DNA from 3 places in the Providencia sp. PROV004 genome. Region 3 is predicted to be linked to each of the others. Evidence: predicted binding sites of a transcription regulator. Region 3 holds the regulator's gene; each other region holds the start of a gene.

The links. The regulator ArgR, encoded in region 3, controls arginine synthesis, uptake and breakdown. The targets are predictions, from matches to a motif close to ANTGAATAAAAATACANT.
Positions count from the first base shown of each region.
Region 1: argA (amino-acid N-acetyltransferase) is a predicted target of ArgR. The motif match lies at 2,442-2,459, and genes of this name have one in related genera.
Region 2: argC (N-acetyl-gamma-glutamyl-phosphate reductase) is a predicted target of ArgR. The motif match lies at 2,299-2,316, and genes of this name have one in related genera.

Region 1 covers NZ_CP042859.1:3,551,389-3,562,674, forward strand. The annotation lists gene mltA (murein transglycosylase A) at 1-202, opposite strand, end outside; tRNA gene FVA69_RS16250 (tRNA-Met) at 435-511, shown strand; tRNA gene FVA69_RS16255 (tRNA-Met) at 573-649, shown strand; tRNA gene FVA69_RS16260 (tRNA-Met) at 668-744, shown strand; gene amiC (N-acetylmuramoyl-L-alanine amidase AmiC) at 881-2,131, opposite strand; gene argA (amino-acid N-acetyltransferase) at 2,494-3,837, shown strand; gene FVA69_RS16275 (hypothetical protein) at 3,941-4,510, opposite strand; gene recD (exodeoxyribonuclease V subunit alpha) at 4,564-6,411, opposite strand; gene recB (exodeoxyribonuclease V subunit beta) at 6,411-10,019, opposite strand; gene ptrA (pitrilysin) at 10,016-11,286, opposite strand, start outside.
Region 2 covers NZ_CP042859.1:4,435,782-4,447,067, forward strand. The annotation lists gene FVA69_RS20590 (argininosuccinate synthase) at 1-420, opposite strand, end outside; gene argB (acetylglutamate kinase) at 465-1,241, opposite strand; gene argC (N-acetyl-gamma-glutamyl-phosphate reductase) at 1,256-2,260, opposite strand; gene argE (acetylornithine deacetylase) at 2,363-3,517, shown strand; gene metF (methylenetetrahydrofolate reductase) at 3,745-4,629, shown strand; gene FVA69_RS20615 (hypothetical protein) at 4,748-6,160, shown strand; gene FVA69_RS20620 (glutamate decarboxylase) at 7,012-8,412, shown strand; gene gadC (glutamate:gamma-aminobutyrate antiporter) at 8,525-10,075, shown strand; gene ppc (phosphoenolpyruvate carboxylase) at 10,148-11,286, opposite strand, start outside.
Region 3 covers NZ_CP042859.1:4,262,383-4,273,668, forward strand. The annotation lists gene metC (cystathionine beta-lyase) at 1-294, opposite strand, end outside; gene FVA69_RS19675 (amino acid permease) at 320-1,507, opposite strand; gene FVA69_RS19680 (LysR family transcriptional regulator) at 1,768-2,742, shown strand; gene mdh (malate dehydrogenase) at 2,815-3,753, opposite strand; gene argR (transcriptional regulator ArgR) at 4,246-4,716, shown strand; gene FVA69_RS19695 (DUF6122 family protein) at 4,804-5,256, shown strand; gene mpl (UDP-N-acetylmuramate:L-alanyl-gamma-D-glutamyl-meso-diaminopimelate ligase) at 5,262-6,644, opposite strand; gene fbp (class 1 fructose-bisphosphatase) at 6,808-7,815, shown strand; gene ppa (inorganic diphosphatase) at 8,022-8,552, shown strand; gene FVA69_RS19715 (gamma-glutamylcyclotransferase family protein) at 8,695-9,042, opposite strand; gene tamB (autotransporter assembly complex protein TamB) at 9,046-11,286, opposite strand, start outside.

The DNA of each region.
Region 1 (11,286 bases), 710 kb from region 3:
AATCTGGCGCATTTATAGGTCGCCCATTTACATTCACCTGATTTACTTTCTGTAAATCCTGAACTAAGCGACCATCTTTATATTGTTGGCCTTTATCCGTTGGATGGGTTTGGCATCCAGCCAATAAAGAAAGAAATACGCTGGTTACTAACCATTTTTTTACTGTATGTTTATTGACGATTTTTGTTAGCCCTATATTCATGCTCTACCACCCAGATAAATCCAACAATCCAATATGAAGCGCACAATAGCAAACCCAATTAGGGAATGAAACGTGTAAATATATTTAGAGAGGTTATTTTCCTTTCCCTACTCATCAAAGTGTAAAAAACAGCCAGACAGAACATATTTTGTTCTGTAAATGCTAAATTTTGTAAAAAAAACACGAAAAAACTTGCATCAGATCTCATCCCGAGTATAGTGCCCGCATCGGACGCGGGGTGGAGCAGCATGGTAGCTCGTCGGGCTCATAACCCGAAGGTCGTTGGTTCAAATCCAGCCCCCGCAACCAATTACTGATTAAATCAGTAAAGTAACAAAAAATCTGCAGTATAAAGTCGTAAAAATTCAGTCGCGGGATGGAGCAGCTTGGTAGCTCGTCGGGCTCATAACCCGAAGGTCGTTGGTTCAAATCCAGCTCCCGCAACCAATTTTTTACCTCTTCAGTCGCGGGGTGGAGCAGCATGGTAGCTCGTCGGGCTCATAACCCGAAGGTCGTTGGTTCAAATCCAGCCCCCGCAACCAATTTTTTCGAATATCATTTCTGATTCAATTCCTTTTATAACTTCACAATAAGATCTTCTATTTTTAATCATCAATAAAAAAGGCGATTCACACACTCGCTTATCACCTTTCTTTATCTTAATCTGATTTTAATCAATTAGTTGCGAATTGCTAATGCACCGCCATTACGGAAGTAAGCTTTTACTCCTTCAAAAATGGATTCCGCCATTTGCTGTTGGAATTTAGCTGTTTTTAATTTCCGTTCTTCTTCTAAATTACTAATAAAAGCCGTTTCGACTAGAATCGATGGGATCTCTGGTGCTTTCAGTACCGCGAATCCAGCTTGGTCAACTCTATTCTTATGCAATTTATTAACCTTCCCCATCCGCTTTAACACTTCATCACCAAATTTCAAACTGTCATTAATCGTCGCGGTTTGCACGAGATCAAACATCGTATGGTCAAGATACACATCACCGCTTTTACTCACACCACCTACTAAGTCCGCTTCGTTTTGTGTTTGTGCAAGGTAGCGAGCCGTGTTACTAGTAGCCCCTTTCGTTGATAGTGCAAAAACAGAAGAACCACGGGCTGAACGATTAGTAAATGCATCTGCATGAATTGAAACGAATAAATCTGCCTGCATTTTACGTGCTTTCGCTACTCGGACTTTTAACGGAATAAAGACATCTTCATTGCGTGTCATATAGGAGCGCATTTTAGGGTCTTTATCTATCAACGCTTTTAAGCGACGGGCAATCTGTAAAACCACATCTTTTTCACGCGTTTTATATTTACCTATCGCACCAGGGTCTTCGCCACCATGTCCTGGGTCGATCATAATAATAATTGGACGATCCGTTCCCGCCTTTCCAGGCTTCTTCGCTTGAGCAGGCATACTTTCTTCAAGATCACCTTTATTGTAATCCTCAAGCAATGCCAATAGTGGGTCATCATTGGTATCAACACCTTTGCCTGGATAAAAATCCAGAACCAAGCGGTGTTTAAATTCCGCGACAGGTGCCATCGAAAAGAATTGAGGACTGACTTTATTTTTAACCTCAAACACCAAGCGAACCGTTTTTGGATCAAATTGCCCAACTCTAACTAGTTTTAGATAGGGATCACGTGTTTGAATTTGAGTTCCCATATCTTTCAACACATTATTTAACTGCACCCCTTCAAGGTCGACCACAATACGTTCAGGGTTATTAAGCACAAACTGACGGTACTTCAATGGAGTGCTAGATTCCAATGTAACTCGAGTATAGCTCGATGCTGGCCAAATACGCACAGCCACCACACTGCTACTCGCAGAAAAACCGAATGGGCTAATGCTCAGTAACATAACTGCAGCTGCGCCTTGAATAAAACGACGCTTAGATGGGTTGTGATCTTGGTGACTCATCAATAATTCCGAACCTAGAACTGAGAAATAAAGTGATTTTAGGATAATTGCTAATAATTAGACTTGAAACACGCACTCTAACTAATCATTTGCACTCTGTCATTAAGAATATATCAAAGCATCTATAGAGTTACAGTAATGAGTATAACTTAATCATACTAAGAGAAAATATTTGTGAGTGACTTTCTGTGTCAATTTTATGCAATTTAGATTTCGTAGAGTATATCCAGTTAAGTTTAGAGATATGTAAATGTAAAAAATAAAAATGTTACTTTTTTTATCCTATCTTTTACTTGATATTTCCCAACAAAAAGAATAAAAATACATTATTAACGAATAAAAATTCAATTAAGAGGGTTGTTATGAAAGAGCGCAGCACCGAGTTGGTTGATGAGTTTCGCCATTCGGTCCCTTATATAAACGCCCACCGCGGCAAAACATTTATTATTATGCTTGGTGGTGAAGCGATTGCGCATGAAAATTTTCCCAGTATTGTCAATGATATAGGGTTATTGCATAGTTTAGGCATCCGAATTATTGTCGTTTATGGCGCAAGACCTCAAATCGAGGATATCTTAGCTGAGCACCAATATGAGGCGGTTTATCATAAACATACTCGCGTAACCGATGCGAATACACTTGAATATGTAAAACAAGCTTCTGGAGCTTTACAATTAGATATTACAGCTCGGTTATCTATGAGCTTAGGAAATACCCCACTTCAAGGGGCGCATATTAATGTGGTTAGTGGCAATTTCGTTATTGCCCAGCCTCTCGGGGTCGATGATGGCATTGATTATTGCCACAGCGGAAGGATCCGTCGTATTAATGAAGAAGCTATTAATAATCAGTTAGATAATGGTTCTATCGTTCTAATTGGGCCGGTTGCTGTCTCAGTCACAGGGGAAAGTTTTAATTTGACCTCTGAAGAAATTGCCACCCAATTGGCAGTTAAAATGAAAGCAGAAAAGCTGATTGGCTTTTGCTCCTCTCAAGGTGTTGCAGATAAAAACGGCAATATTTTATCTGAATTATTTCCGAATGAAGCAGAAAACCGCATTCAAGAGCTGGAATCTGAAGGTGATTTCTATTCAGGAACCGTGCGTTTCCTGCGTGGAGCAGCAAAAGCTTGCCGCCGAGGCGTCCGCCGTAGCCATCTATTGAGCTATCAAGAAAATGGGTCTTTAATTCAAGAATTGTTCTCACGTGATGGTATTGGTACACAAATCGTCATGGAAAGTGCGGAACAAATTCGCCGTGCTAACATTAATGATATTGGTGGAATATTAGAGCTTATTCGCCCATTAGAGCAGCAAGGGATTTTAGTTAGACGTTCACGTGAACAGTTAGAAATGGAAATTGATAAATTTACCATTATTGAACGTGATAACTTAGTCATCGCTTGTGCAGCGCTTTACCCTTATCCAGAAGAAAAATTAGGTGAAATGGCATGTGTCGCTGTTCATCCTGATTACCGCAGTTCGTCTAGAGGAGAAGAACTTCTGCACCGTATTGCCGTACAGGCGAAACAATTTGGCCTAGATAAACTATTTGTTCTGACAACTCGTAGCATCCATTGGTTTCAAGAGCGTGGTTTTACCCCCGCGGAAATTGAGATGTTACCAATGAAAAAACAGGCTTTATATAACTACCAGCGCCGTTCTAAGATATTGATTTTAGATTTAAAAAGCCAACCGGATAAATAAACATTAGAATCGTCAAATAATGACTGTTTAGTCGCCTGCTTTAACTCCAAACTATACAAGGATGTATAGTTTGGGTTGTGACTTTAAAACCACGGAATAGCCACTAAGCTATCTGAATAACTCTGGCTTTCTCGCACAAAAGAATGGAGTCTATATGTGGCTGTATTGCAGCTTTCATCTCAGCGAAAGAAGTACCATAAAAATAAAATGCGGTTTCTGTCGGGCCATCCCAAACTCCGTGAATACTCCCGATGTCTTCCACTGCTTCATCTAGGATATCGAACACCTCATTGATATCCCCATTTTCATAAACCTCATCTGCGAGCTCTGTCCCGTTGAAATAAATAGCCATACCTTCATCTGAGCCAAAATCAATTCGCACATCTTCGCCATGAATAAATAAACGAGAACCTTTTGGAGCTAACATTGAAGAAAAAAGTTGAATAATTAAACTGATATTTTCGTCACTGGCCTCTTCAAGTGCTATTTCTATATCGCATTCCTGCGCTTCACCATTATCAGCTAATAGTGTTCCACCACCTGTGACATGGATATTTTTACCCATGCTTTTCATGACTTCATTAAATGCGTCTTCTAAATCGCCACGTCTAATCGGTTCAAGCCTTGCATTTAATGTTACTGTAATTGCCGTCATTGCTTGCTGGTTATCCATCTCATTACCTTTACTTTAGGGTTAAATATTCACGTAACTTACATATAAACTAGTCACATTAATTGGGTCGCTAAACCGCTTCGCCGCTTGGTTGGCGTTTCAACTGCTCGACGTAATACCTTTGGACTGCCATAAAGAGATAGCTCTTTTTTAGCTCGAGTTATCGCCGTATACACTAGCTCACGGGTCATTACGGGAGAATATACATTTGGTAAAACCAATGCGGTATGAGCAAACTCCGAACCTTGTGATTTATGAACTGTCATCGCATAAGCTGTTTCATGTTGTGGGAGTCGGTTAGGTTGCACTCCACGTATAGTCCCATCAGGAAATTGAAAATAAGCTCTAAGTGCATTTTCTTCATCAGGTAAAATGATACCGATATCCCCATTAAAGAGTCCTAGAGGGCTATCATTACGACTAATCATAATTGGCCGGCCTGCATAGTGTTTATTCGATAAATTATATGGGCGGTTTATTATCCCTTGTCTATGAAACAATTTTTCCAATTTATCGTTTAGGCCAATAACGCCAAAAGGTCCTTCTCGCAGAGCCGTTAGTAACCGATATTGGTTAAATTTTTTCAAAACCTGCTCAGGGTCTTCTTTATCTTTTACCGCAAGCAGATATTCCTTATAATTTTCAGCGGCATCTAATAAAATTTTCGCGTAATCATCCGCAGTTTCTTGGATATAACTATGTACATCCGGCCGCTGTTGGTTTAGTAATTGTTGAACTTGAGAAACATTACCTTCGTTTACAGCAAAAGCGAGTTGGCCAATCCCTGAGTCTGCAGAAAAACGGTAGCTTTTACGTAGTAGACATAGGCTATCACGAATAGCAGGGCCGCTTGGTGATGCATAAGATTCGATAGAATGCCCTGTTAGTTCCGAAAGCTGAGACGCTCTTTCTACACTATAACCATTATCAGCAAACTGACAAATATCCCCTAATACTGCCCCTGCCTCGACCGAGGCTAATTGGTCTTTATCACCTAAAAATATTAACTTTGCATTTTCAGGTAATGACTCAAGTAATTTACTCATCATAGGTAAATCTACCATTGAGGCTTCATCAACAATGAGTACATCAAGAGATAAACGATTATCACGGTTATAGCGAAACTGCTGGCTCTCAGGTTGAGCCCCTAATAAACGGTGCAATGTTTTTGCATGATTAGGTAAAACAGCGCGTTCTTCATCAGTTAAAGGAATTTTTTTCATCGCCTCACCGAGGGACTCTGTCAACCTAGCAGCAGCCTTACCTGTTGGAGCGGCCAGCTCAATTCTAATTTTATGGTGATGCCTGGCTTCAAGTTTAATTAATGCCGCAAGGATACGCGCAACTGTTGTCGTTTTTCCTGTCCCCGGCCCCCCTGATATAATTGATACCTTACTGGTTACAGCAACTGCTGCGGCAATTTTTTGCCAATCTATTTCATCAGTAATGGGAAATAGGCTATTCAATACACTCTTAATTTGAGCATTATTTTGTTTGTCTACTGATGTACTAGCGAAAAAGTTTGCGACATACTGCTCATATTGCCACATTCGTTGAAAATATAAGTATCCCCCCGAAAGCACCAAAGGAGAGATTTTGTTTTCTGTTGATAGTGACACTGCATTTGCTTGTTTTAGCGTTTGATAAAGTTCTTGTTCGCTCGGCTCTCCCATTTTTTGCCAAAATTCAGCGGCTAACTCTGGGTGCCTTCCTGCAAATAATTTTTCAGGTATAACATCTGCCAGCGCTAAACAAACATGTCCAGCCATGGTTTCTGCACTAAGAAGTGCGGCAATAGTAAGCACTATAGGGTGCTTATTGTCAGAAATACTGTAAGCAAATTGCACATCTAGAGGTGTAAAGATATATTCCTCAATAGCCTGATTAAATAGGGATTTCATTAAGCTGACTCCCCTTGTTGAGCATTTTTAAATAAGCTATCTAACGCTTCAATAAAAGCGCCTATTGGGCGACAAAAGAAAATTCCATTACTTGAATTGACATTATCTATTCCTCTTAAAAATAAATAATAAACGCCTCCAAAATGGGCTTCATAGTCATAATTAGGCATTCTTTGCTTTAGGTAACGATGTAACGCCAACGAATATAGTTGATATTGTAAATCATAGCGGTGGTCTATCATCGCTTCAGCCATGGCCTCTTGGGTATAAAAGCTAGCATCCTTCCCTAGATAATTTGACTTATAATCAAGAAGATAAAATTTACCTTTCCAGTAAAAGGTGAGGTCAATAAAGCCCTTTAAAATCCCCTGAACTTTCTCAAAATTGAGCGGGGGGCAACGTTGTGATAATGGGTCATATTGATGCGTTATCTTATCTAAGTGGCTTGCACTCAATATTGACTCAATAGGAAGATAAAACTGCATCTCATCTAATTGGTCTTGAACCTGTAATGCAGACAAACATAGCCCGTCTTCTGATAATGGTGCCTGTACAATTGCGTGTAGCCATTCTTGCAGCATTGATGCCCAATGTAAGTCAAACCCTGAGGATTCAAGTTTCTCAGACAACCACTCTTGAGAAACTGGCTCACTAAAGTCAATTTCCTCCATCAAGCTATGTAAAAATGTTCCCGGAGATGCACCTTTAGGAAATTGATGAGGGGTTAGAGTAAAAGACTCACCTTCCTGCTGCTCCACATCAATACTGGCCTCAATATCCATATTAGGGGCTAATGAATTCGCAAATTGCAATGCTGAAACTGATTGTTCTGCCTCTGTATGGCTTGAGCCATAACTTAGCCCCGAATAACTAGTAACACGCCAATGATCATTAAAATGACGAGTCACCGTTCTTGCAGACAAGTTTACGCTGTCATTTTGTTCTAATAATAAACGTTCCGACTTAGGTTGATTAATCACGATAACATCAATAACGTCATTGCTAATCTCAGCCAACATGTCGTTTAATAGCAAGCTATCTCCAGCTTGTCCTTTTTGGATAACATAGCCCAGCGCAGATAAGTGTAAGTCTGTTTCACCACTTTTTCTCCTATTACCTTTAATTAATGGTGCAATACCAACACTACAGTGATAGATGGCTCTTGTAAGTGCCACGTACAATAAACGCAGGTCTTCTGCTAGACGTTCTTCATCAGCTAAAGCGACATTTTCTTCACTATCATTTAAATCTAGACGTACCCCATAATCTGTTCTGTCGTGATACAAGCCTTTAGATTGAGGTAAAAAATTGCTCGCAAAAGGTAACCAAACAATCTTGTATTCAAGGCCTTTAGATTTATGAATGGTACTGATTTGCACCAAGTGTTTATCACTTTCAAGACGCATTTGCTGTACGTCAGATTGATGGTCAGGATGGGCAATTTGTTGTGCTAGCCAACGTGTTAGTGTGTGCTCACCTTCAAGCTGTAATGACATTTCTTGTAATAGCTCACCAATATGCATCACATCCATCAAGCGGCGTTCTCCATCAGTGCCTGATAATAACGTTTCTGCAATCTGCCTCTGCGCCATGACCATTCTAAGCATGGGAAGCACGCCACGCTTTTGCCAAACCATGGCATAACGAGCAAATTCATCTACAATTTTTTCCCACGATTTTTCATCATGGTTTAAGTCATCAATTTGTTTAGCGGTTAAACCCAATATCCCTGTCGCCAATGCACTACGCAAAACACGTTCTTTTTCGGGTGTTAAAACTGCCTGTAGCAACCGCAGTAAATCTCTCGCTTCTGGTGTTGAAAATACACTTTCCCGATTAGATTGAAATACAGAAGGGATATTTAACCGATTTAAAGCATCACGAATTAATACGGCTTCTCGTCGGCTGCGCACCAACACTGTAATGTCAGAAGCTTCAACAGGTGTATGCGCCCCTTGATTGTCAAAATAGCTACTACCTTGCAACCCGCCTTGTAAGTATTGTGCTATTTGCACCGCACATTGTGAAGCTGTTGCTTGTTCATATTCAGCAACGGAGATACCTTCCGCTTCAAGTTGCCAAAATGTAAGTGATTTGACTTTTTCACCATCATGAATAAGTTTTTTATCACTATTTTGTTTAGCAAAATTAACGGGTTGAAAAGGAATTTGCTCAAAAATAAATGGGGACTGACAACGAGAAAATAGATGATTAATAGCTTCAACCATATTTTGCGATGAACGATAGTTAGTCTCTAATGTATAGTGAGCACTAACTTCATTTTTTGCTTCGATATAGGTGAAAATATCAGCGCCTCGAAAAGCATATATAGCTTGTTTAGGGTCGCCGATAAAAAGTAATGCACTGTCATTAACTTCCCGATAAATGCGTTGAAAAATACGGTATTGCTGTGCATCTGTATCTTGAAACTCATCTATCATTGCAACGGGAAAACGTTGGCTAATAGCTTGAGCTAAAAATTTTCCGCTTTCTTGAGCAAGAGCACTGTCTAAACGGGTCAACAAATCATCAAACCCCATCTCACCTCGGTTATGTTTTTCAAAAGTGATAGCCTCCCTCACCTCTGCAATAGCCAGTGGAATAATCAGATCTATTAGGGTTAATGATTGAGAAAGTAGCTCATCTATTCTTTGGAAAACAACATGCTCTGGCCCCGAACCACTTTTTGATTTTTTATGTAGTACCGTTTGTGAAAAGCGTTCAAGATCTTTAGGTAGCTGATAATCTTCTGTTTCTTCTTGAGCCCATTCACCGATTTTTATCAACCATGTAGGTAGAAAACGAGTACTATAACTTCGTTTATCAACATCGGAATCAGCGATAAGCTTCTCAAAATCTGCTGAATTTTCTAACCATGCCGCTTTTACAGACTCAATTAACAAGATTAGTCGCTGATGCCGTTCTTCTAGAGATTCAATTTGCTTTGGTTGGTTAATAATTAAAGGAATATCACCTTGTAAGAAAGGTTTAATCTCCGAGAGCAATGCTTCAGGACCACTCCACAGTGACTGAATGACTTTCGTCATGGAGTAATTTAAAGGGTAAAAATGGCGGCGCCAAAAATCTGCACAGGCTTGTTTCTGAATCGGAAATTCATCTTGAATCATGGTCTGTTCAAATAGCACTCCTGACTCAAATGCATTATGAACTAGCATTCTTTGGCAAAAACCATGGATAGTGTATATTGCTGCTTCATCCATTTGCCTTTCCGCAGCCTGCAACCATCGCGCAGCGAATTCTCTTTGAGACTCCCCCGAAAGCTCGGCTAATAATTCAAGATACTCAGGCTGCGACTCGAAACCAACACCATTTCTTAAGCAAGCTAAGCGCATATCATGAATACGTTGACGAATACGCCCACGTAACTCATTCGTTGCAGCTTCTGTAAATGTTACAACTAAGATTTCTTCAACACTTAACGGCCGAGGAAACGCATTAACGCCTCCCAGACCTAATAAAAGCCGCAGATAAAGTATACCAATTGTGTACGTTTTACCCGTTCCTGCTGATGCTTCAATTAACCGCTGTCCACGCAGTGGCAAGGAAAAAACATTCAGTAATTGGGACTCTACCTGCACTTTATTCACTCAGCATCTTCCTTTATTGGTAAAATCTTTTGCAACTGAGAAGCTGTTGGGTAAAGCACCCAATCTTTCAGATGCGCATATCCTACTTTAGTGTCAACTCCTCGGCCTATAACTTGGGAGCTAACGGCTAACCCTTTGTGCTTTATAACTGCATTTTCATAATACTCAATGACTTGTTCTTTCGTTGCACTACCTAAAGTTGCAATAACTTTTTCACGAGTATCAAAACTGAAAATATTTCTAGAAAAATCAGATGAATAACGACCAACTTCCTCATAGAATGTTTGAGGTGGTTGGCTCATTTCCGTGATAATAGATTGTTTATATTGATTAAATTCATCTATCGGTAGTTTTTTCAGTTTCTCTAATGCTTGAAGATAAAATTGTTGGTAACGTGTATTCAAATAACTCGGTGTTTTGGCATTACTTTGAATCAAAAAGCCCATACCCCACTGATCACCCAGCCCAGTTTTAAAAGCAAATACTGCATAACCCAGTTGCTCATTAGTTCTTAGTTGATCATAAAACCAAGGCTGAATCACTTTAGAAAGAATACCTGATAATACTGCACCATCAATGCGGCTATAACCGTCTGGAATAAAGATTTCAGCAAGCGCATTATCTGAGCTATTTCCCTGCTTTTGGAAATCGGCTAGATAATTTTTGTCAATAACGACAATATCACCACGCCACCAATTGGTACCTTCGCTCTTTAATAATTGCTGTGCATCTTTAATAGTTTTAATGCTTTGTGACTCAGTCATATTACCAAAGACCAACGCTTGTAATGCTGCGCTTTTAACTATCATTTCACGGTAGCTAGTGATGTCTTGCAGTGAAATTTTATCTAGCTCCGCTAAACGCTGTTCTTGCTCAAAGTAAGGCACACTATTAATACGTTGAAGCGGTTGCATAGCCAACTCATAAGCTTTCGCATTATTAGCAACTTCAATTTGCTCTTTATACCAAGATTTTGCTTGGGCTAGCTCTTGTTCCGTTGGCTCAAAATTCAGGTATAGCTGAGTCATGGATAAAAAGAGTTCAGGTAAATGTTGGGTGTAACCACTGGCATTTAATTGCAGACCAACTCCTTGAGAAACAGAGACTGACATACCCGCTACCGATGCTTGATATTGCAGCTCATCCATTTTCAATGAAGCGATATATTGTAATAAAGAGCCCGTTACTTGTTCCTTGGCATCTTTATCCCCTTGATTAGAACGTAATGATAAAGTGATACTTGCTTTTGGCTCATCAGCAAAATATT
Region 2 (11,286 bases), 170 kb from region 3:
TGCTAATGCCGTATAGGTGCTTTCGAAACGCACTTGGTCATTACCTTTACCTGTTGCGCCATGGGCAACAGCATCTGCCCCTACTTTTAAGGCAATTTCGACTTGCGCTTTAGCTATAATTGGGCGAGCCATTGACGTACCTAATAAATAGCTACCTTCATATAATGCACCTGTTTTTAATACAGGGTAAATATACTCTTTGATGAACTCTTCGCGTAAATCCACTACGTAGCATTCAGATGCACCTGATTGCAGGGCTTTTTTCTCAACGCCCACTAAATCTTCACGGTCTTGCCCCACATCCGCAACGAAGGCCACGACTTCGCAATCATCATAGTTTTCTTTTAGCCATGGAATAATTGCTGATGTATCCAGACCACCTGAATATGCTAATACAATCTTTTTAATGCCCTTTTTCATAACATACCTATCCGCTCAATTAATATTGTTATTCCATGGCTCATTTATGATGCCAAGATCCGTGTTCCGATTGCTGTTCCATTAAACAGTTCGGGAAGTTGTTCTGCATGACGCCAGCTTGCGATATCCACAGAACGTTGCAAGGCTGCCGCAGCGTCTAATGCTGCATTGACCTTCACAATCATTCCGTCAGTAATAATTCCCTGTTCAATTAACTTTTGCGCTTTTTGCGTCGTCATTTCATCAATTTTTTGGCCTTTACCATCCAAAATACCGCTCACATCGGACAATAAGACCAGATCTGCGTTTAATGCTTGGGCGATAGCGGTTGCGGCTTGGTCCGCATTCACGTTCATCAACTCACCTTTTGGTGTGATACCAATAGAGCTGATAATGGGTAAATAACCCGCCCCCAACAATAATTTCAATAATTTTACATCACCAGGTTTAGCATTACCGACATGGCCTAATTCTTCGTTTAGTTGCGTCACCGTGGCACTTTGGCCATCACCGAGAGAAAGACCTACTGCCGAAAGTTGATACTTCGTTGCCCATGCCAATAATGTTTTATTCGCAGTGCCTGCTAATGCCCCCGTAATAATATCGATTTGGTCTGCTGGCGTGACTCGCAACCCTTGCTTTTTAACCACGGGTAATTGCAGTTTTTGCATCAATTCATCAACTAAACAACCACCACCATGCACAATCACCAATTCGCGTTGATGAGCTTGCCGATAGGTTTGGATAGCTGTAAATAATTTTTCAAGCGCTTCGATGCTATCAAGTAACACTCCGCCCAATTTAATCACTAAGGGTTGCATGGGGTTAATCCTTCTTAAAGTAAAGACTGAGTTTCAGCAAAACCAAAACGAATATTCATGCACTGAACGGCTTGTGCTGCTGCACCTTTAAGTAGGTTATCTTCTGTACCCACTAAAATCAGGTGTTCACCTTTCAATACATAGCCAATATCACAAAACGGCGTACCGACTACCGATTTCAATGCAGGAACACCTTTTTCATATAACCGCACTAATGGTTTATTTTGATAGGCATCTTTAAACGTTTGTGTGATTTTTTCTGCCGTCACACCCGTTTTTACTTTGCAAGTAATCGTTGCCAGAATGCCTCGAGAGAAATTACCCAAATGCGGTGTAAAAATAACCTCTCTCCCTAAATGAGTCGCGATTTCTGGCTGGTGACGATGCGTAAAGAGGCCATAAGGTTGCAAACTCACCTCACAAAAGCTGTTGGTCATTGAGGCTTTACGGCCTGCACCGGAAACACCGCTAGTGGCATTAATGACTGGCCACATAGCTTCATCCAGTAAATCTGCTTCAATCAATGGCTTAAGTGCTAATTGGGAAACCGTTGGGTAACACCCTGGTACTGCAATCAATTGTGCTTGATGAATTTTATCAGCCTGCCATTCTGCTAAACCGTAAACTGCTTGCATTAGCCATTCAGTATTTGTATGTTCAAAGCCATAGTATTGCGTATAAAACGCAGGATCTTGAACACGATAAGCACCGGATAAGTCGAACACTACGCAGCCCGCTTCAAGAAACTGAGGTGCAATGTCATGGCTCACTTCATGTGCCGTGGCAAGGAAAACAACATCAATACCTTTCGCTGCTTCCGCGACATCGGTTAATGGCAGAACGGGAAGGTCGATGATGCCTTTATACTGAGGGTGTAAATCAGAAAAACGTTTATTTGCATCCGCACTTTGCTTCGATACCATCAATCCTTGAAGATTAACTTCCGGATGGCGTTGCAAATAAGCGGCTAATTCTGCTCCAGTATAGCCACTGGCCCCGATAATGAGTGTGTTCAACATATGCTTTCTACCTTGTACTCATGACCCAAACAGTTTAATGTGTATTTTTATTCAAATAAAGTGCATGAATATTGATACTATTATGGATAAAGGCTGTCAACAGTGAATATTAAATTACCTGCATTTATTGAGATTTATCGTCAATTAATTGCCATTCCGTCGATTAGTGCGACTGATTCTCATTTGGATCAGAGCAATAAAGCTCTGGTGGAACTTCTCGGTGGATGGCTGGAGACGTTAGGTTTTTCGGTCAACATTCAACCTGTACCGGAAACGCGTGATAAATATAATTTGCTTGCATCCATTGGCGAAGGAAATGGTGGGTTGATGCTATGCGGTCATACCGATACCGTGCCCTTTGATGATGGGCGTTGGAGCAAAAACCCATTCGAACTAACTGAACATAATGGCAAACTCTACGGGCTTGGTACCGCTGATATGAAAGGCTTCTTTGCTTTTATTATTGATGCGTTACGCGATATGGATTTAAAGCAACTCAAACGCCCACTGCATATATTAGCCACAGCAGATGAAGAAACATCGATGGCTGGTGCGCGTTATTTTGCAGCCAGTACAACATTAAGACCAGATTTTGCAATTATTGGCGAGCCAACATCGTTACAACCGATTCGCGCGCACAAAGGGCATTTATCAAATGCTATCCGCATTACTGGGCAATCGGGGCACTCTAGTGACCCAGAACGTGGCGTCAATGCAATTGAATTGATGCATGAGTCTATTTCCCACCTAATGGACTTACGAAATACGTTAAAAGAACGATTTAACAACCCTGCATTTGTCATTCCCTACCCGACGATGAACTTTGGTCATATTCATGGTGGTGACGCAGCCAACCGAATTTGTGGTTGTTGTGAATTACATATGGATATTCGTCCGCTACCTGGGTTAACTTTGCAAGATTTAGATGAACTACTTAATGAAGCTCTTGAGCCGGTTAGTGCCCGTTGGCCAGGTCGCTTGACGGTTGAATCCATGCATCCGCCGATCCCTGGCTATGAATGCCCAACGGACCACAAAATGGTCGCAGTGATTGAGCAATTGTTAGGGCAAAAAGCAGATACCGTGAATTACTGTACTGAAGCACCGTTTATCCAAGAGCTCTGCCCAACGTTGGTTCTTGGCCCTGGTTCTATTGAACAAGCACATCAACCTGATGAGTTTATTGATATGCGCTTTATTGAGCCTACTCGCCAATTAATTAGCCAAATGATTGAGCACTTCTGTTTCACTGAGTAAATCTGACTAGTCATAGATTCAAGCGCGACACTGAAAAGAGTCGCGTTTTTTTATCATGAATTATTTTCCTGTTGCCTTTGAAAAAACCTCAGCGTCATAATTTAATTTAAGTATTGACTATTGATACCGATCTGGTAATTTCTTTTAGACGTCTAAACGTATAGACGCACAAATGGATATAATAACGTACAAAAAATAGTTGTCTGCAAATTGCGAGGTTACGGGGTATGAGCTTTTTTCACGCAAATCAGCGCGAAGCGCTAAATCAAAATTTAGCTGAGTTAGATGGCCAAATTAATGTTTCATTTGAATTTTTCCCACCTCGCAGTGAAGAGATGGAGCAGACACTATGGAAATCTATTGATAGGCTCAAAAACCTGAAACCTCAATTTGTCTCCGTGACTTATGGTGCGAATTCCGGTGAACGTGATAGAACGCACAGCATCATCAAAGATATTAAAGATAAAACCGGTTTAATTGCCGCCCCTCACCTAACTTGTATTGATGCAAGCCCTGATGAACTGAAAGCCATTGCTCGTGACTATTGGAATAATGGTATTCGTCATATTGTTGCTCTGCGTGGTGATTTACCTGACAACAGCCGTAAACCAGATATGTATGCCGTTGATTTGGTTGAGTTGCTAAAAGGTGAGGCGGATTTTGATATTTCTGTCGCTGCCTACCCTGAAGTCCACCCAGAAGCCAAAAGTGCTCAAGCCGATTTAATTAGTTTAAAAAAGAAAATTGATGCGGGTGCTAACCGTGCAATTACTCAATTTTTCTTTGATGTTGAAAGCTATTTACGTTTTCGTGACCGCTGTGTCGCAACTGGCATTGATGTGGAAATTGTACCGGGGATCTTACCGGTCTCTAACTTTCGCCAACTTGAGCGCTTTGCTAAACTGACTAACGTACGCATTCCTGCGTGGATGAGCAAAATGTATGAAGGATTAGACGATGACCCAGAAAGCCGTAATCTTGTCGGTGCATCCATTGCCATGGACATGGTTAAAATTCTTAGCCGTGAAGGCGTAAAAGATTTCCACTTTTACACATTGAACCGTTCTGAGCTCACCTATGCTATCTGCCATACTTTAGGCGTTAGGCCTTAGCCCCTCAATGTCGTGATATATTTTTAAAAGTACATCACGACATTGCTTTATGAAAGTTTCCTAATTCCACTTAGTTAAACTCATTGAAACCGAAAAATTCCAACAATGAGTATTAAATATGAAAGTTGAGTCCAATATCTCTTCGGTGAATACTTCACCATCCACCTCGATTAAAACAGCCGCATTCCCTACTGGATCATTTGAACAACGGGATGTCGTGATTATTAATCCCTATATGAATGGAGGTGGGGATAAAGCACTGGGTAATAAAGTCGCAAACATTGCATTAAATGATGGCTGCAGAGTATCCATAATTTCAATGAATGCTGACGATATTGCAAAAATGGACTGTCGTAATTTGTCGTTAAATGACCCCACTTTTAATTCAATTGACCAATTGAGAAATCCATTACTTATTATTACTCCAATTAGCACACTGGAATCTCAACAAATTGAGTTTTGCATCACGCGGCTATGTCAATATCTTGATTTTAACAAACAAAAAGTAATGATCCTTGATGAAATGGATGTCCTTCCTCAAGACAGTAAACTACGAGAATGTATAAAGCACCTATATCATAATGGGTTTAAAAATATCCACGCTTATAACTTAGGGTTAAATAATGGGATAGGTTATTTAGCAACAGAACAGAAACAGATAGATAATATTAAACACCGTTTCAGATATGAGTTATCCAACTTAATGGATAGTTATAATTTATCGTTAGCAAAAGATACCCACCACTATTTAGCCTATCTCAGTGCTGAACCTGTGTACCGGCAAGCCAAGCTCCCCATGCACAGTGCACAATTGTTCATAACTAATAAACTTATAGAGACACAGCATGATAATAAAGATACAAATTTTATTATTGTGATACGCCAGCTAGCCAATTGCTATCGTGATAATTTCAATATAGAAGAATTTGTTAGGCATACAAAACACTACTTTGACGGTAAAGAAACTGTTTCCTCAGCCATACAAGAAATACTGACAAAAAAAGAAGCAGGGAAATTTGGTTCGCCAATGTTATTTTCAAAAGCACAATTATATCTTGCAGATACAGAACAAGGGAAATTAGAAAAACTTTTTGAGCTTAAAGGTACTGGAAACCGACAAATTAATATTGTTGTAACTGAATCCCTCCCCAAAAATATTTTTGAGGATTTCATGTGCTTGGCTGATTCCGGCATGATGAGCGGTGATCAGTCACTTAGTGAGTATTTATCCTTAAAAAACGCCGTGCCTTACTACGACATGCAACCATGGAAAGAGGGAGTTGCTGATGGCTTAATCAAGTATGCAGAACAACATGGAACCAAAGATACTATGGTTTCTAAAATCAGTGGTTACAAACTTAATGGCGGCACTAGGGCTTTCTATTTAAATGCAACCCAGTATATTCCACCGACTCCAGAACAATTAGCTCAAGAAGAGGCAACTAATAAGAAAATTGCTAGCTTAAAAGCCAATGGTAAAATTCGTGAGTTCATCACGCCAAAAAAAGAATGGAAAAGATGGGATCAGTAGAAAGCAAGTCACTAATCGAGCAGAAGGCGGGATCACTCCGCCATCCTTTCACACCAATGTATGTACGGCTCCGTATATGGCGGTTCCTATCTATATTGAAATAAATCCAATACATGAATCTGTTTCGTTCATTGTGCCTACAAGCCGCTCAGAAAGCATATGTGATTTGTCGCTCGTGATATGCTATTGGTTAGCTAGCACTACTTTAGTTAGCTTAAAAATAAAGATCATCAATTATCCGGAACTGGCTATTTATATTTATTGTTTACAAAAGAGCTTCTATTTTTTACAAAAATACATTGACGTGATATCGAAACTGATTAGTTTTCCGACCCACATATCCATAATAAAACCAGTGTTATTATCTTCTATATTCAAGTTTATCTTACCGCAATAAATATATTTAACGGTTAATGGTATAAATTAATTTTTAATATAATGAAAATTATAGCTTAAATATTAACCACAAAATTTAACATTACTGAAATATTAAATCCCCACAAATAATCATGTATTTCTCCTACAATTATCGCCCCATGCAAAATCAAATAAAAATAGCTAAAAAGCTAAATTCATAGAAATAAAAACCATAAAAATGTAATAATTCAGTTAAATTATGCAGTTTTTAGTATCATCTTATAAACACAAATCACCCTTTGATAAAATTATCTATCAAAAAAACAATCGCAAACCATCATTCACTCCACTATTACTTTCTAATTATGACATTTTTCATTAAATTATCTTTTTTATTTGAATGCTTTTGAATTTTTCAAAAGTCAGCGTATATTTAATATTGAGCTCAAAATTAATACTATTTAATTACCACATGGTTATTGAGGAATTAAGAAATGAGTAATAATGCATTAAATTCAAAACACAATGGAATGGATGATGTCTACGCATCATTAGAATTATCCAAATCATTACCAAAAACCAAATTTCCATTGAAAGAACAAGCACCACGTAATGTATTTAGTGCAGTACGCGATGAATTAATGTTAGATGGGAATTCACGCCAAAACTTAGCGACATTCTGCCAGACATGGGTAGATGATGAAATTCGTGATTTGATGGATTTGTCTATCGACAAAAACATGATAGACAAAGATGAATATCCACAAACGGCGGAAATTGAAAACCGCTGTGTACATATGTTAGCAGATTTATGGAATTCACCAGATGCAGAAAATACCCTTGGTTGTTCAACCATCGGGTCCTCAGAAGCTGCAATGCTTGGTGGGCTCGCGTTAAAATGGCAATGGCGCAAAAAACAAGCCGCTAAAGGGAAACCGACTGATAAACCCAACTTAATTTGTGGCCCAGTTCAAATCTGTTGGCACAAATTTGCCCGTTATTTCGATGTTGAACTCAGAGAGATTCCACTTGAAGGCGACCGCCTTATCATGACACCGGAAGAGGTGCTCAAACGCGTCGATGAAAATACCATTGGTGTGGTCCCAACGCTTGGGGTGACATTTACCTGCCAATATGAGCCCGTCAAAGCCGTACATGATGCGCTCGATAAACTGCAAAAAGAGACTGGATTGGATATCCCTATCCATGTGGATGGTGCGAGTGGCGGGTTCTTAGCCCCATTCTGTGCGCCAGACTTAGAATGGGATTTCCGCTTACCACGCGTAAAATCCATTAATGCATCCGGCCATAAATTTGGTTTAGCCCCATTAGGCGCTGGCTGGGTAATTTGGCGTGAAGCCAAAGATCTCCCAGAAGAATTGATTTTTAATGTGAATTATTTAGGTGGCAACATGCCAACATTCGCACTCAATTTCTCTCGTCCTGGTGGCCAAATCATTGCTCAATATTATAATTTCTTGAGACTAGGTCGCGAAGGCTATGCAAAAATCCACAACGCTTGCTACGCAACCGCACAATATCTCAGCCGTGAAATTGAAAAATTAGGGCCATTTGAAATGATTTTTGATGGTGATAGCCAAACTGGTATCCCGGCATTAGCCTGGAAACTAAAAGAAGGCACAACCACCAGCAAATATTCCCTCTATGACATCGCAGACAAACTGCGTAGTCGCGGCTGGCAAGTTCCCGCCTATTCCATGCCAGCAAACCGTGAAGACCTTGTTATTCAACGTATTCTAGTACGTCATGGTGTTAGTTTAGATTTAGCGGCATTACTGATTGATGACTTCAAACGTACTTTAGAATATTTCGATAAGCACCCCGTCAATCAACCGCTAACGGAAGAAGAAGGCGGCGGCTTTAATCATAGTTAATTCTTTTATTCATGATTGTGTTGTTAACGAGCCAAAGAGCTTTAGGTTCTTTGGCTCCTACTGAGATCCGCCCAGCAAAGGCTGATTGTTTATCGATTTGAGGAGAACTCGTATGGCAACAACGACAGCTCCAGCCGCAAAACAGCTCACATTACTCGGCTTTTTTGCCATTACCGCATCGATGGTGATGGCCGTTTATGAATATCCAACATTTGCGACATCTGGCTTTAGCCTCGTATTTTTCCTGCTATTGGGAGGATTATTGTGGTTTATTCCTGTCGCCTTGTGTGCCGCAGAAATGGCAACCGTGGAAGGTTGGGAGGAAGGTGGTGTATTTGCATGGGTTTCTAACACATTAGGCGAACGCTGGGGATTTGCCGCCATTTCATTTGGTTATTTACAAATAGCAATTGGCTTTATTCCTATGCTGTATTTCGTCTTAGGGGCACTGTCTTATATTTTAAATTGGCCAGAACTTAATACAGACCCAATCACTAAAACGATAGGGGCGCTTGTTATTCTCTGGGTATTGGCTTTCACTCAATTTGGTGGAACCAAATACACGGCAACCATTGCAAAAATCGGTTTCTTCGCAGGTATTTTGCTCCCAGCTCTAATTTTAGTCTTTTTAGCGATCAGCTATTTAGTTAGCGGCTCACCATTAGCAATTGAAATTAGTACTGAAACTTTTATTCCTGATTTCACCAAAATTGGCACACTAGTGGTATTTGTTGCCTTTATTTTGAGTTATATGGGTGTTGAGGCATCCGCAACCCACGTCAATGAGATGAAAAACCCCGGCCGAGATTACCCCGCAGCGATGTTTTTACTGATGATAGCGGCAATTTGTTTAAGCTCAATTGGTGGGTTATCGGTGGCAGCTGTGATCCCAAACAGTGAAATTAATTTATCTGCTGGCGTAGTACAGACATTCAATGTGCTTGTCACACACTTTAATTCCTCCCTTGAATGGGCCGTAAGAATTATTGCTGCATTATTATTACTTGGTGTGCTGGCTGAGATTGCTTCTTGGATTGTGGGGCCATCCCGCGGTATGTATGTCGCGGCACAGAAAGGCATTCTGCCGCAAAGCTTTGCCAAGGTGAATAAAAATGGCGTGCCGGTAACACTGGTGATTTCTCAATTACTGATCACAACAGTGGCAATTATTGTCCTCACCAATACTGGGGGCGGTGGCAATATGTCATTCCTTATTGCGCTCGCCTTAACCGTAGTTATCTATTTATGTAGCTATTTCATGCTATTTCTCGGTTACATGCATTTAGTGTGCAAGCAACCAGAGAAAAAACGTGCATTTAATATTCCCGGAGGAAAAGGCGTTAAAGTTCTCGTCGCATTAGTTGGCTTCATTATTTCTATCTTAGCCTTTATTGTTTCATTCTTCCCACCGAGCTCTTTACCTGAGGGGGCGAGTGATAATACCTATGTGACATTACTTACGGTTAGCTTTGTGATTATTTTCTTACTTCCCTTTGTGATTTATGCTTTCCATAACAAACAAGGTAAAAAAACGAATGTCGCGATGGTGCATATCAAAACGCACAATGCGCCAGCTAACCATTTCTTTATTCACCCTCGAGCTCGCTCTACATATCACTTGATTCATCATGATAAACCAGATGATGGCTCATCCAATTCGTAATACCCTGTAAAAATAATGAGGGCTACCATTTGGTAGCCCTCATATTATTCAAGTATTTTAAAAATCAACAAACTAACCCGTATTACGCATACCTGCAGCAACCCCTGCAATCGTTACCATCAAGGCTTGCTCGACACGTGGGTCTGGGTGCTCTTGTTGGCGAGAACGATGTAAAAGCTCTGCTTGTAAGACGTTTAATGGGTCGGTATAGACATTACGTAACGCGATAGATTCTGCTATCCAAGGTAAATCCGCCATTAGCGCTTCGTCTTTCGAAACCGCCAATACGCTTTTAATATCCTCAGACAACTGGTCACGTAGTTTTTGCCCTAATGGCCATAAGCGCTCTTCCACTAAGCGGTGGTCATAATATTCTGCCAGCCATAAGTCTGCTTTTGCATAAACCATTTCTAACATCGCAATACGTGTATTAAAGAATGGCCACTGCTGCCACATTTCATCAAGAACAGCTTGTTTGCCTTCTTTCTCAATGACATGTTTCAGTGCTGCACCAGCGCCTAGCCATGCGGGAAGCATTAAACGGTTCTGCGTCCATGCAAAGATCCATGGAATAGCACGCAACGTTTCCACGCCACCCGTTGGTCTACGTTTTGCAGGACGTGACCCAAGCGGTAATTTACCTAACTCTAGTTCAGGCGTCGCAGCGCGGAAATAAGGGACAAAATCCGGTTGTTCACGCACATAATCACGGTACATCGCGCAAGACACATCAGATAGTGAATCCATCACGGACTTCCACTCATCTTTTGGCTCTGGTGGTGGTAAAAGATTCGCTTCTAATATTGCACTCGCGTATAAGGCAAGGCTGCTAATCGTGACTTGTGGCAAGCCGAATTTAAAACGGATCATTTCGCCTTGTTCTGTTACCCGCAGCCCACCTTTTAAACTACCTGGTGGTTGAGAAAGTAATGCTGAATGTGCAGGTGCACCGCCGCGGCCAATTGTACCGCCACGCCCATGGAATAATGTCAGTGTGACACCTTCTTTCTCACACAACTTAATGAGTGCATCTTGTGCACGATATTGCGCCCATGACGCCGCCATTACCCCTGCATCTTTAGCCGAATCGGAGTAACCAATCATCACCATTTGGCGGTCATCAATAAGGTCGCGATACCACTCAATGCTTAAAAGCTTGGTCATCACGCTTTCAGCGTTGTTTAAATCTTCCAGTGTTTCAAATAGTGGCG
Region 3 (11,286 bases):
CAAGGTTGTCAGCAATGCCAATACAATCGCGCCTAAACCAGATGGTGAAAGCACCGTACCTTCAGCTCCAGCAAGAGCAGACCAAGCTTGCTCCAATTGCTTAATTGTTGGCGTGCCCGCTGTGCCATAATTAAATTCCGCCCTATCATTAATTAAAGCATCAACCGTTGGAAATACGACCGTTGAGCCACGATAAATGGGGGCATTTACAAACCCAGCTTGCTTAGCGGGGTCTCTCCCTAACTGGGTAACTTGTGTATCAACATGAAATTCAGATACCGCTTTTTTCTTCATGAGATCCTCTCAACAACATTATTATTTATTCGAAAAATTTAAAGAATGGAGATAGGCATAACAACACACCAAAGAAAATGATGAACCACACTGTTGGGCCTTTAAATTTGTGTAATGCAGGGACTTTGTAAACCAGATAGCAAGGAATTAAACAAGAAACGATACCAAATAATGGGCCACCAAGTTGCATAAAAAATAGAATTGAGAACCGTGTTGAAACCCAAAACCACAGTGCAATGATAACGCCTAAGCATACCCCATAATGTAGCACTGTTTGGTTGATACGTTCTTCAGGAATAAATCGACTCAGTAAATTGACTACGATGCCTTTTATCGCTTCTTGGAAGCCTAAATAAATGCCTAAGAATGCCGTCAAGATAGCAAAAATATTGAGTAATGCGGTCATTACTTTTACAACGGCACCGGGTATCACTTGCGCAGCAATCGCTAATGCTGAAATATTTTGTTCAAAAGCCGATACCGCTTGCTCATGGCTAATTGAAAAAGTAAAAGAAAAAGCAAAAAACAAGACTGCAACAGCGAGAATAATATATGCAACACGGTTAGCGCGTATTGCACGGTATGTCGCAATGCGTTTATCACTTTCTATTTTACGATACGCAATATTCATAGGACTCAATATTTGCACAAATAATATAGAAAATAGGGTAAATGGGAGTGTTAAAAAAACATCCCGCATAAATGGGAGAAAATCAGGAAAAGCCGTGATATTCGCAAAATTCCAATATGGCACCATCACTATACCAAGCAGTACGATAATGCCAAATTTTACAATAACCATTGGACCAGAGACTTTAAACAGTAACCGCTCCCCTTGTGCAGCAATGGCGACTAATACCGAAATAATAATCAGCCCATACCAAACAGAATCAGATAATAGCCCTTCCGTTAATCCAAACGTTTTAATGTAGGAAGCGCTATCGAAGGTGACCGCCAGCGAGTAAGAAAACATCCCGTGCAATAACATCAAGAAATAGGCAATTCCTAATGCTATCCCCCAGTTTTTCCCCAAATATTGTGTAATAACACTCGCGTAATCATTACATTCTTCAGATTCTGATAATGTTCTTAGATATAAATTTTGTAGCCAATAAATTGCTGGATAAGAAAGCATTGTCGCTGCAATAAAGACCCAAATACCTTTGATACCAATTTGCACAGGCATAAAAACAATTCCTGAACCAATTGCCATGCCAATGCACAAAATAACCCAACCAACATCATATTTTGTAAAGGGGATCTTTTTCGTATTAATCGGATTATCTGCACTTGCCTGAATACTATTAGACATAGTCTATTCCTCAACGTTATAGATTTAATTATTAAAAAAGTTAGGAACAACATTATTGTGTAGGAACTAGGTTTCTTTTTAAAACTGGTGTGGCATGAGTAAACTGCGATAAATTCACAATTATAGTATGCTGGAATAAACGGGTTTAATAGGGCATGACAATGCTAATAAATAAAAACACTTTTGCGTTTAAAGCAAAAATTGACAGCTACGCGATTTTTCGGCATTTAGAGTTATTCATTAAAATCGTCGAGTGCAATAGCTTCAGCCTTGCCGCCAAGAAGCTGAATGTAACACCATCGTCAGTTAGTCGAGGTCTTCAACAACTCGAAGATCAGTTGGGGGTTGTACTCCTAAAGCGCACAACGCGAAATTTTATTTTAACGGATGCAGGGCGCTATTTATTGCAACGATCGCAAAACTTATTGGCCGATCTCGATGACTCATTGGTCAATACCGCCAGCTTCTATCAACATGCTCAAGGGCAATTAAAAATTACCTGTTCTATTGCATTTGGAGTCTGTCATTTAATGCAAATATACAGTGAATACCGAGAAACCAATCCGAAAGTGAGTTTGTCTGTTGACCTTAATGATGAGCTCATTAATTTAAATGAAGTCGATTTTGATATTGCGTTACGAATTACCAGCCATCCCCCCGAAAACTTTGCGTTACGAAAAATTTGTAATATTAATTGGGTATACTGTGGGAGCCGTACTTATTTCGAACGATATGGTATTCCTCAATCTCCTGCCGATATTGCATCACACAATTGTTTAATTAACCCAAATATTCCTGACACTTGGCGCATGACAGATAAAGACGGTAGCGCATATCCTCTAGAAATTAATAATATGATTGAGGTAAATAGTAGCTTAGGGTTATTAGAGGCGGCTCGCTGCCATCAAGGTATCGTTTGTTTACCAACTTATATGCTAGGCAATTATATTGAAAATGGGGAATTGCTCCCTGTTTTATTGGATTATGACCCTAAATCCACTCCATTTGCCCTATATGCCTTATACCACCCAGCCCACACTCACTCACCTAAAATCAGGACATTTATTGATTTTTTAGTAGAGAAAATACCATCAGATCCGCATTGGGACCATTGGATGCGGCAGCATGCTTCATGATGACTTACCAATAAAAAAGGTTGAGTTCAAAACGAAACTCAACCTTTTACTATTAGGAAAAATTAATTGGCATTAGCCATTAATGAATTTTTCACCTAATTCGATATCTGCTTTTAATACATCTAGCATATCTTTCAGTGCTTTTTCTTCAAATGCACTTAATTTACCGATTGGTAAATGCTTTTCGATACCGTTTTTGCCTAAAACAACAGGTTGTGCGAAGAAGCGAGCATGTTCACCATCACCTTCGGTGTAAACACATTCAACCACATTGCTTTCGCCTTGGAGACCACGAATTAAAGATAAACCTAAACGTGCAGCTGCTTGGCCCATAGATAAAGTTGCAGACCCGCCACCCGCTTTCGCTTCAACGACTTCTGTACCTGCATTTTGAATACGTTTAGTTAACGCAGCAACTTCCTCGTCAGTGAAGCTAACACCTTCAATTTGAGATAACAGAGGCAGAATGGTCACACCAGAGTGGCCGCCGATCACAGGCACTTCAAGATCATTAACATTTTTGCCTTTTAATTCAGCAACAAACGTATTAGAACGAATGATATCTAATGTCGTCACACCGAATAAACGGTTTTTATCATAGACGCCTGCTTTTTTCAGGACTTCTGCAGCGATAGCAACGGTGGTATTCACTGGGTTAGTGATAATACCAATCAATGCTTTAGGGCAAGTTTCAGCAATTTGTTGGATCAGGTTACGGACAATACCCGCATTGATGTTAAATAAGTCAGAACGGTCCATACCTGGTTTACGAGCAACACCCGCAGAAATAAGGACAATGTCAGCACCTTTCAATGCAGGTTTTGCATCTTCGCCAGCAAAACCTGTCACTTTAACATCAGTAGGGATATGGCTTAAGTCAGCAGCAACACCTGGAGTGACTGGTGCGATGTCGTAGAGGGAGAGTTCTGAACCTGCTGGGAGCTGGTTTTTGAGAAGAAGGGCGAGAGCCTGACCGATACCACCTGCTGCACCTAGGACTGCAACTTTCATTCTGAAACTCCTTAATTTGTACTTTAAAAAGATATCACTTTATTTGTTATACACTTAACACATTACGTATAAAAAACAATTTGTTAACAGATAGAGAGAGAGTTTAACGCAAGAGAACTTGTTTAATAATTGCCAGTATTCTAAACAAATTCCTTATCTGTTAATGAGATAACGGGCACTTTTTTAACAAATAGTTTTTCTAGCTATTGCATTTCGCACAATAAGTTGTTTTTAGTGTATATTATTCAATCAAAAACATTTTTATTAACAATAAATTTACAACGAATATCTGAAAAATTCATTGCTCTATCATGCTAATTTTTCATTTCCATAATTTACGATAAATAAATACTTCTGACTATCAACTCAAAACACGCTTACCTAACTTCAAGTGATTACTGGTTATAAAATCATCATAACGCAATTTTGTTGCATAAAAATGCACTTTTACGGATAATACAACTTAGTTCAATGCAAAAGAATGGGTTAATTATGCGCACTCCGTCTAAACAAGAAGACTTGGTTAAGGCTTTTAAAGCCCTACTTAAAGAAGAAAAATTTAGCTCGCAAGCTGAGATCGTCACGGCTTTGCAAGAAGAAGGCTTCGAAAATATTAACCAATCAAAAATTTCCAGGATGCTAACTAAATTTGGTGCTGTTCGCACCCGTAATGCAAAAATGGAAATGGTATATTGCCTACCTACAGAGCCCGGTGTTCCTACCGCCACCAGCCCACTCAAAAATTTGGTTTTGGATATAGACTATAACCCTTCTGTTGTCGTGATCAGAACGAGCCCAGGGGCTGCACAGCTTATTGCACGCTTGTTAGATTCATTAGGTAAAGCGGAAGGAATTTTAGGTAGTATTGCTGGTGATGATACTATCTTCTCAACGCCAGCAAACAATTTTACCACAAAAGAGCTATATGAAGCGATTTTAGCGTTGTTTGAACAAGAGCTCTAATCCATACTAATTTAAGCATCAAAAGAGGGAAATTGAATTTCCCTCTTTTTGTTTTTATCTATTTCTATTCGATTTTGGGACATCATTTTGCTATTTGATATTTTTCGTAACTTCATACACTACGGCTTTCATTTTCTGATGCCAATTGCCTTTGGTTACCTGTTTTGGCGAAAAAATTGGAAACTAGCCGCCCTGATTATGATTGCCACAATGGCTATCGACTTAGATCATCTGCTGGCTGATCCGATTTTCGACCCAGAGCGCTGTGGCATCGGATTCCACCCGCTTCATTCTTTTTGGGCTGCTGTTATCTATGTGGTGTTATTATTCATGCCATCATGGAAACTTAAAGCCATTGCCGTTGGTTATTTATTCCACCTTTTTACTGACTCACTAGATTGTTATATGGGAAGCTTAAAAAAAGAAATGAATAGCCCAATAACATTAAGTCTCGTCATAGAACAGCTCCCATTAGGTATGCCAAACATAAAAAAACCCAGCAATCATAAGAATCACTGGGGTTATCAAATAGCTAGCTAATAGAATTAATCATCTTGCTCTGTTTCTGATTTGGCTTTCAAACCTGCGAGTAATTTGCCATGAATACCGCTGAAGCCACCGTTGCTCATCACCAAAATATGATCGCCCGGCTGTGCGGTTTCAATAATCATATTGGTGAATGCCTCAATATCTGCACTCCAACGCGCGGGTTGAACACATTTTTCAGCGATGTCTGTGACCATCCAAGGGATATTGGCAGGTTGGAACAGAAATACTTCATCTGCACGGCCTAGCGCAGGCGCAATATCATTTTTATTGATACCCATTTTCATCGTATTCGAGCGAGGTTCGAGCACCGCAAGAATACGTGAAGTTCCGCCAACTTTGCTGCGAAGTGCTTCTAATGTTGCCAAAATAGCAGTTGGGTGATGTGCAAAATCATCGTAAACACTGACACCATTTTCAACACCACGTAGCTCAAGGCGACGGCGTGCATTGATAAAACGATTCAAAGCGAGGCAAGCTTCTTTTACTGGAACGCCCACATGGTGAGCCGCTGCAATCGCCATCAGTGCATTTTGGATATTGTGATTACCCACTTGTGACCAAGTGACTTCTCCAACTTTTTCTTGTTGGTAGTACACAGCAAAGTGGCTGCCATCGTGGCTGAGCTTCTCAGCTTGCCATCCGCCATGCTCTCCACCCACCAGCTCTTGTTCACTCCAGCAGCCCATTCCAATCACTTGTTTTAAATGATTGTCGTTGTCAGGTGTGAAAATTTTGCCGCTGGCTGGCACAATACGTACAAGATGATGGAACTGTTTTTGAATCGCTTCGAGGTTTTCAAAGATATCCGCATGGTCGAATTCAAGGTTGTTCAATACCAAGGTTTTCGGGCTGTAATGCACAAATTTAGAACGCTTATCAAAGAATGCACAGTCATACTCATCCGCTTCGATAACAAAAAACGGGCTTTCACCTATCTTAGCGGAGACATCAAAATTCCCTGGAACACCGCCAATTAGAAAACCAGGCTTGTAACCACAGTCTTCTAAAATCCATGCAAGCATTCCCGCGGTGGTTGTTTTACCATGAGTTCCCGCCACAGCCAGTACCCAACGTTCAGGTAAGACATGGTCATGAAGCCACTGTGGGCCAGATGTATACGGCAAACCTCTTTCTAACACGGCTTCGACACAAGGGTTACCACGCGTCATTGCATTACCAATCACTACCATATCCGGTATTGGGTCAAGCTGAGCCGGATCATACCCTTGAATGAGTTCAATTCCTTGATTTTCAAGTAATGTGCTCATCGGTGGATATACATTGGCATCCGAACCCGTCACTTTATGTCCTAAAGAACGAGCCAATATTGCTAAGCTTCCCATAAAGGTACCGCATATACCTAAAATATGTATGTGCATTCTTTTTCATCCAATTAGCATGAGGTTGGTCACTATTCTACCCATCAAAAACAGGTTTATAAATGCATTAACCTATTAATCTTTTTTTTATTTAGTTAAACTCTTCCCGCGCGAGGGTAAATGCCCCGCAAAACCTCTGTCAATTTTATTCAGGACCTTCGTCATGAAAACATTAGGCGAATTCATCGTCGAAAAGCAACAAGATTTTCCTCATGCAACAGGTGAGCTGACTTCTTTATTATCAGCTATCAAACTGGGCGCTAAAATTATCCATCGTGATATTAATAAAGCTGGACTTGTCGATATTCTTGGCACTAACGGTGTTTCGAATATTCAAGGTGAAGTTCAGATGAAGCTTGACCTGTATGCAAACGAAAAACTGAAAGCGGCTTTAAAAGCACGCGGAGAAGTCGCCGGTATCGCCTCTGAAGAAGAAGACGAAATTGTCATTTTCGAAGGAGACCGTGCAGAAAACGCAAAATATGTTGTTTTAATGGACCCGCTTGATGGTTCTTCGAACATCGATGTAAACGTTTCCGTTGGAACAATTTTCTCCATTTACCATCGTATTACACCGATTGGTCAACCGGTTACAGAAGCCGATTTCCTGCAACCAGGTAATCGCCAAGTGGCTGCGGGCTACGTGGTTTATGGTTCATCAACAATGTTGGTTTACACCACTGGTGTTGGTGTTCATGCGTTTACTTACGACCCATCATTGGGCGTTTTCTGCTTATCTCATGAAAAAGTGATGTTCCCCTCCGAAGGGAAAATGTACTCCATCAACGAAGGAAACTATATCAAGTTCCCGATGGGTGTTAAAAAGTACATTAAATATTGCCAAGAAGAAGATAAAGCAACAAATCGCCCGTATACCACTCGTTATATCGGTTCTTTGGTTGCAGACTTCCATCGTAACTTGCTCAAAGGGGGAATTTATATTTACCCAAGTACCGCAAGCCATCCAAATGGAAAACTGCGCCTTCTGTACGAATGCAACCCAATTGCATTTTTAGCAGAGCAAGCCGGTGGTAAAGCCAGTGACGGAGCAAACCGCATTTTAGATATCATGCCTAGCGAATTACACCAACGCGCACCGTTCTTTGTCGGAACTGAGTCGATGGTAGAGAAAGCAGAATCATTTATGCGTGAATTCCCTGACACGGAATAATCTAATTCATTAATTATAAGGCGGGGCTTCCCGCCTTTTTTGTTCCTTTTTTTCACCAACTAGTGAGTTTTACCCCTCTTTACGGCTATAATGTTCCCCACGCTATCTACCCGAGTATTTAATTTGTCTGAAGGCCGCCATAAATGTGATGCCCTCCAACAAGTTAGCAAGGGTAAATTCATTATTCACACAAAGGATACATTTAAATGGGCCTGAACAATGTACCGGCAGGTAAAGATCTGCCAGAAGATATCTATGTTATCATCGAAATTCCAGCGAACGCAGATCCTATCAAATATGAAGTTGATAAAGAGTCTGGTGCGCTGTTTGTAGACCGTTTCATGTCAACAGCGATGTTCTATCCATGCAACTATGGTTACATCAACAACACCCTGTCTCTAGATGGTGACCCAGTTGATGTATTAGTTCCAACACCATATCCATTACAACCAGGCTCAGTCATTCGTTGCCGCCCTGTTGGCGTACTGAAAATGACTGACGAATCTGGTGAAGATGCAAAATTAGTTGCTGTTCCGCACACTAAATTAAGCAAAGAGTACGATCACATTAAAGATGTGAACGACCTGCCAGAATTACTGCGTGCTCAAATTACTCACTTCTTTGAACATTACAAAGACTTAGAAAAAGGTAAGTGGGTTAAAGTTGATGGTTGGGAAGATGCTGCGTCTGCAAAAGCAGAGATCATCGAATCTTTCGAACGCGCTGCAAAAAAATAATCTCCCTCTCGGAACATTATGAAAGCTCTGGTTAATACCAGAGCTTTTTTATGGGCCCTAACAAGCCAATTCGTTGATAAAAAACGCCAGCAATAATGCTGGCGTTTTATATTTTTACGACTCGATAGTGGTTATTGAGCCGTTATACTTCTTCATCACGTTTCAGCCAATCGCCACTTTTTATTTGGCGTAGACCATCAACAGAATGTTTATACAGATAAATCCAAGCGTTGCCATACGGCGTTGGGATGAGCTCCCTCACATAGTCTTGAGAGTTTTTCTTTAACTCATCTAACTCTGTCAAAATGGACGGGTTGATTCGATAAACCTCGCACTCTATTGCCCCATCTCCTTTGACAACCGCAGGATAATATCCAAGATCATACAGTTCATAGCCTTCTAGCTTATGCTCACCGAGTAGCTGAGCATAAGTCATCCAGTGATGATTTCCTTGCTTTTGTCTTAAGCTGCCATAAACAATTACACGCATAATCTAAAACTCAAATTGGTAGAGGAGATCCAATGCCTGATTAACACCAGACACAGCTTCTAAATACAGTTTTGGCATCAACCGATAACGTAAAGTTAACGTCGCCAATGAGTCAAAGATACCAACTCCATACTTCACTTGTAAATCATTAGTGATCTTACCACTTACAACGACTTGAGAACCATCCCCCACACCTTGGGTATCGACGGCTAAATCAGAGACTCCAAATGTCTCACCTATTTTACCCACGAGTTGCCCACTTTGTGCTACACCTAAGCCTATTAACATAGATGTCATTTGTGAACCATTTGCGTCTCCACTATCTAAGCCCTCTCCTCTTAATAAATAAGACAGCGCTTCTTGTTGTGTTTTCGCCGGTTCAGAGAATATTTCTACTTTCGGTTTATCCGCAAGCCCTGTGACCTTCACCCCAGCAATCACGCCATCTGCCGTGTTGTCTGGGTTACGAATGGCTTCTAAGTTTAAGAATGGTTGGTCCGCAGGGCCTGAGAATTGAATTTGGCCTTTACGGACAATCAAATCTTGCCCATAAGCACGGAAACGACCGGCTGGAATATCCACTTGGCCATTGATGTGCAAGCCATGGATATTCTGAACCACTTTCAATAAACCCGTCAGGCGCGCTTTTAAGCCAAACGCATCCAATCGAACATCATTACCAATTTTAATATCTAAATTGGTCTGAATAGGAATGGATGGCGCTTTTTGTTCAATTGGCTGCAGGTTGCTATCTAACATCACCACATCCGATGATGGGCTTACCGCTGACTCAGGGAGTTCTTGAACAGTAATTCGTGCCCACGGAATATTGACGGTACCGTTTAGCGTGAGTACCGAAGGTGATGCATCAAATACAATGTCCGGTTGAACATCAATTTGGATCATCGGTGGTAAAGAAACTCGAAGGTTATTACCTCGTGCCATGACTTTTGCACGCCATGCATTAACATTGCGCCAATCTGCATCACCATCAATGTTCAGATAGCCTTCTGGCGTGTTTATCTGACCATTCATTACTGAGCTTGTGCCGTTGAAATTAATACCTAAATGACCACTTTTGATATCAAACGGGATCATTGCCGATCTCACTTCTAAGCTCGAAAGCGCTAAATTACCATTTAATAATGGGTTATTCGCTGACCCACCTAAACGTAAGTTCGCACTCAAGCGCCCATTCGCCACTTCCTTCTGGCCCAGCAACGGCTTGATTAAATCTAATGTCACTGAATTGATTTCAACATTACCCGATAGTAAGCGGCGCTTTTCAATATCAGAAATTTGAATATTGCCGCGCATTTGGCCATTATTCGTTAGCCCAAACAACCAGTTAAGGTCTGCCTTGCCATTTTTCAAGCCCGCGCTTAACGTTAAGGTATCAAAAGCAACAGGTAAACGAGTGCCATCCACAAACTGAACCGCTTTGACATCATTTCCTCGCAAGTCCAACTTCACTTGCGGCATACTGCCATCTGCTTTCCAAATCGCATTGGCTTTACCCGTAAATACGCCGCTGACTCGAGTATCTTGTGGCATAAACGGTTTGATCATCGCGAGGTCAAAACGTTCTAGCACGATATCTGCGCTACCACTTTTACCTGCTTTAATCGGTTTTGGTACACACAAACGGGCATTCGGGTTGACCCAACAATGGCTGCCGATAGTCACTTCTTGCGTTTGGTTAGCATAATTGAGTGACATCGCTTGGTTTAAGCGCCATTCACCCACCACCGTATCAAATAAGGTATTGGTTAAATTCCCTTTCCACACTTCAGTCTGCCGGTCAAAACTACCTGCTAATGCTAATTGCCCAGAAACCGGTTCGCCCTTCATGTTCAACTTAAGCGTGTGCTGTTTTTCACTTCCTTTCGCGTCTAAAGTTAGGTTATTGACGACAAGATCACCTTGCTTCAACTGACGAAGAACAACGGATAAATCCCCTTTAATTTGCTCGCCTGTTGCTACATTTCCTTTGATAACAACATTCTCGATAGCAAGGTCATCCTGCCACTTCACGCCGCGTGCCGTAAGGTCAACAAGGGCTTCTGGTGTCTGTAAATTACCACGCAATTTCACATCACCGGCAATCACTCCCCCTAAGCCGGGTAGCAAGCCATTGAGAGCAGGGGCATTAATTTTGGCATCAAGGTTCCATTTATCGGCAAGAGAGCCTTTTACATCGACATGGTTTTTACCCAGTGCCAAATTAAAGTTTGGAATATCCCA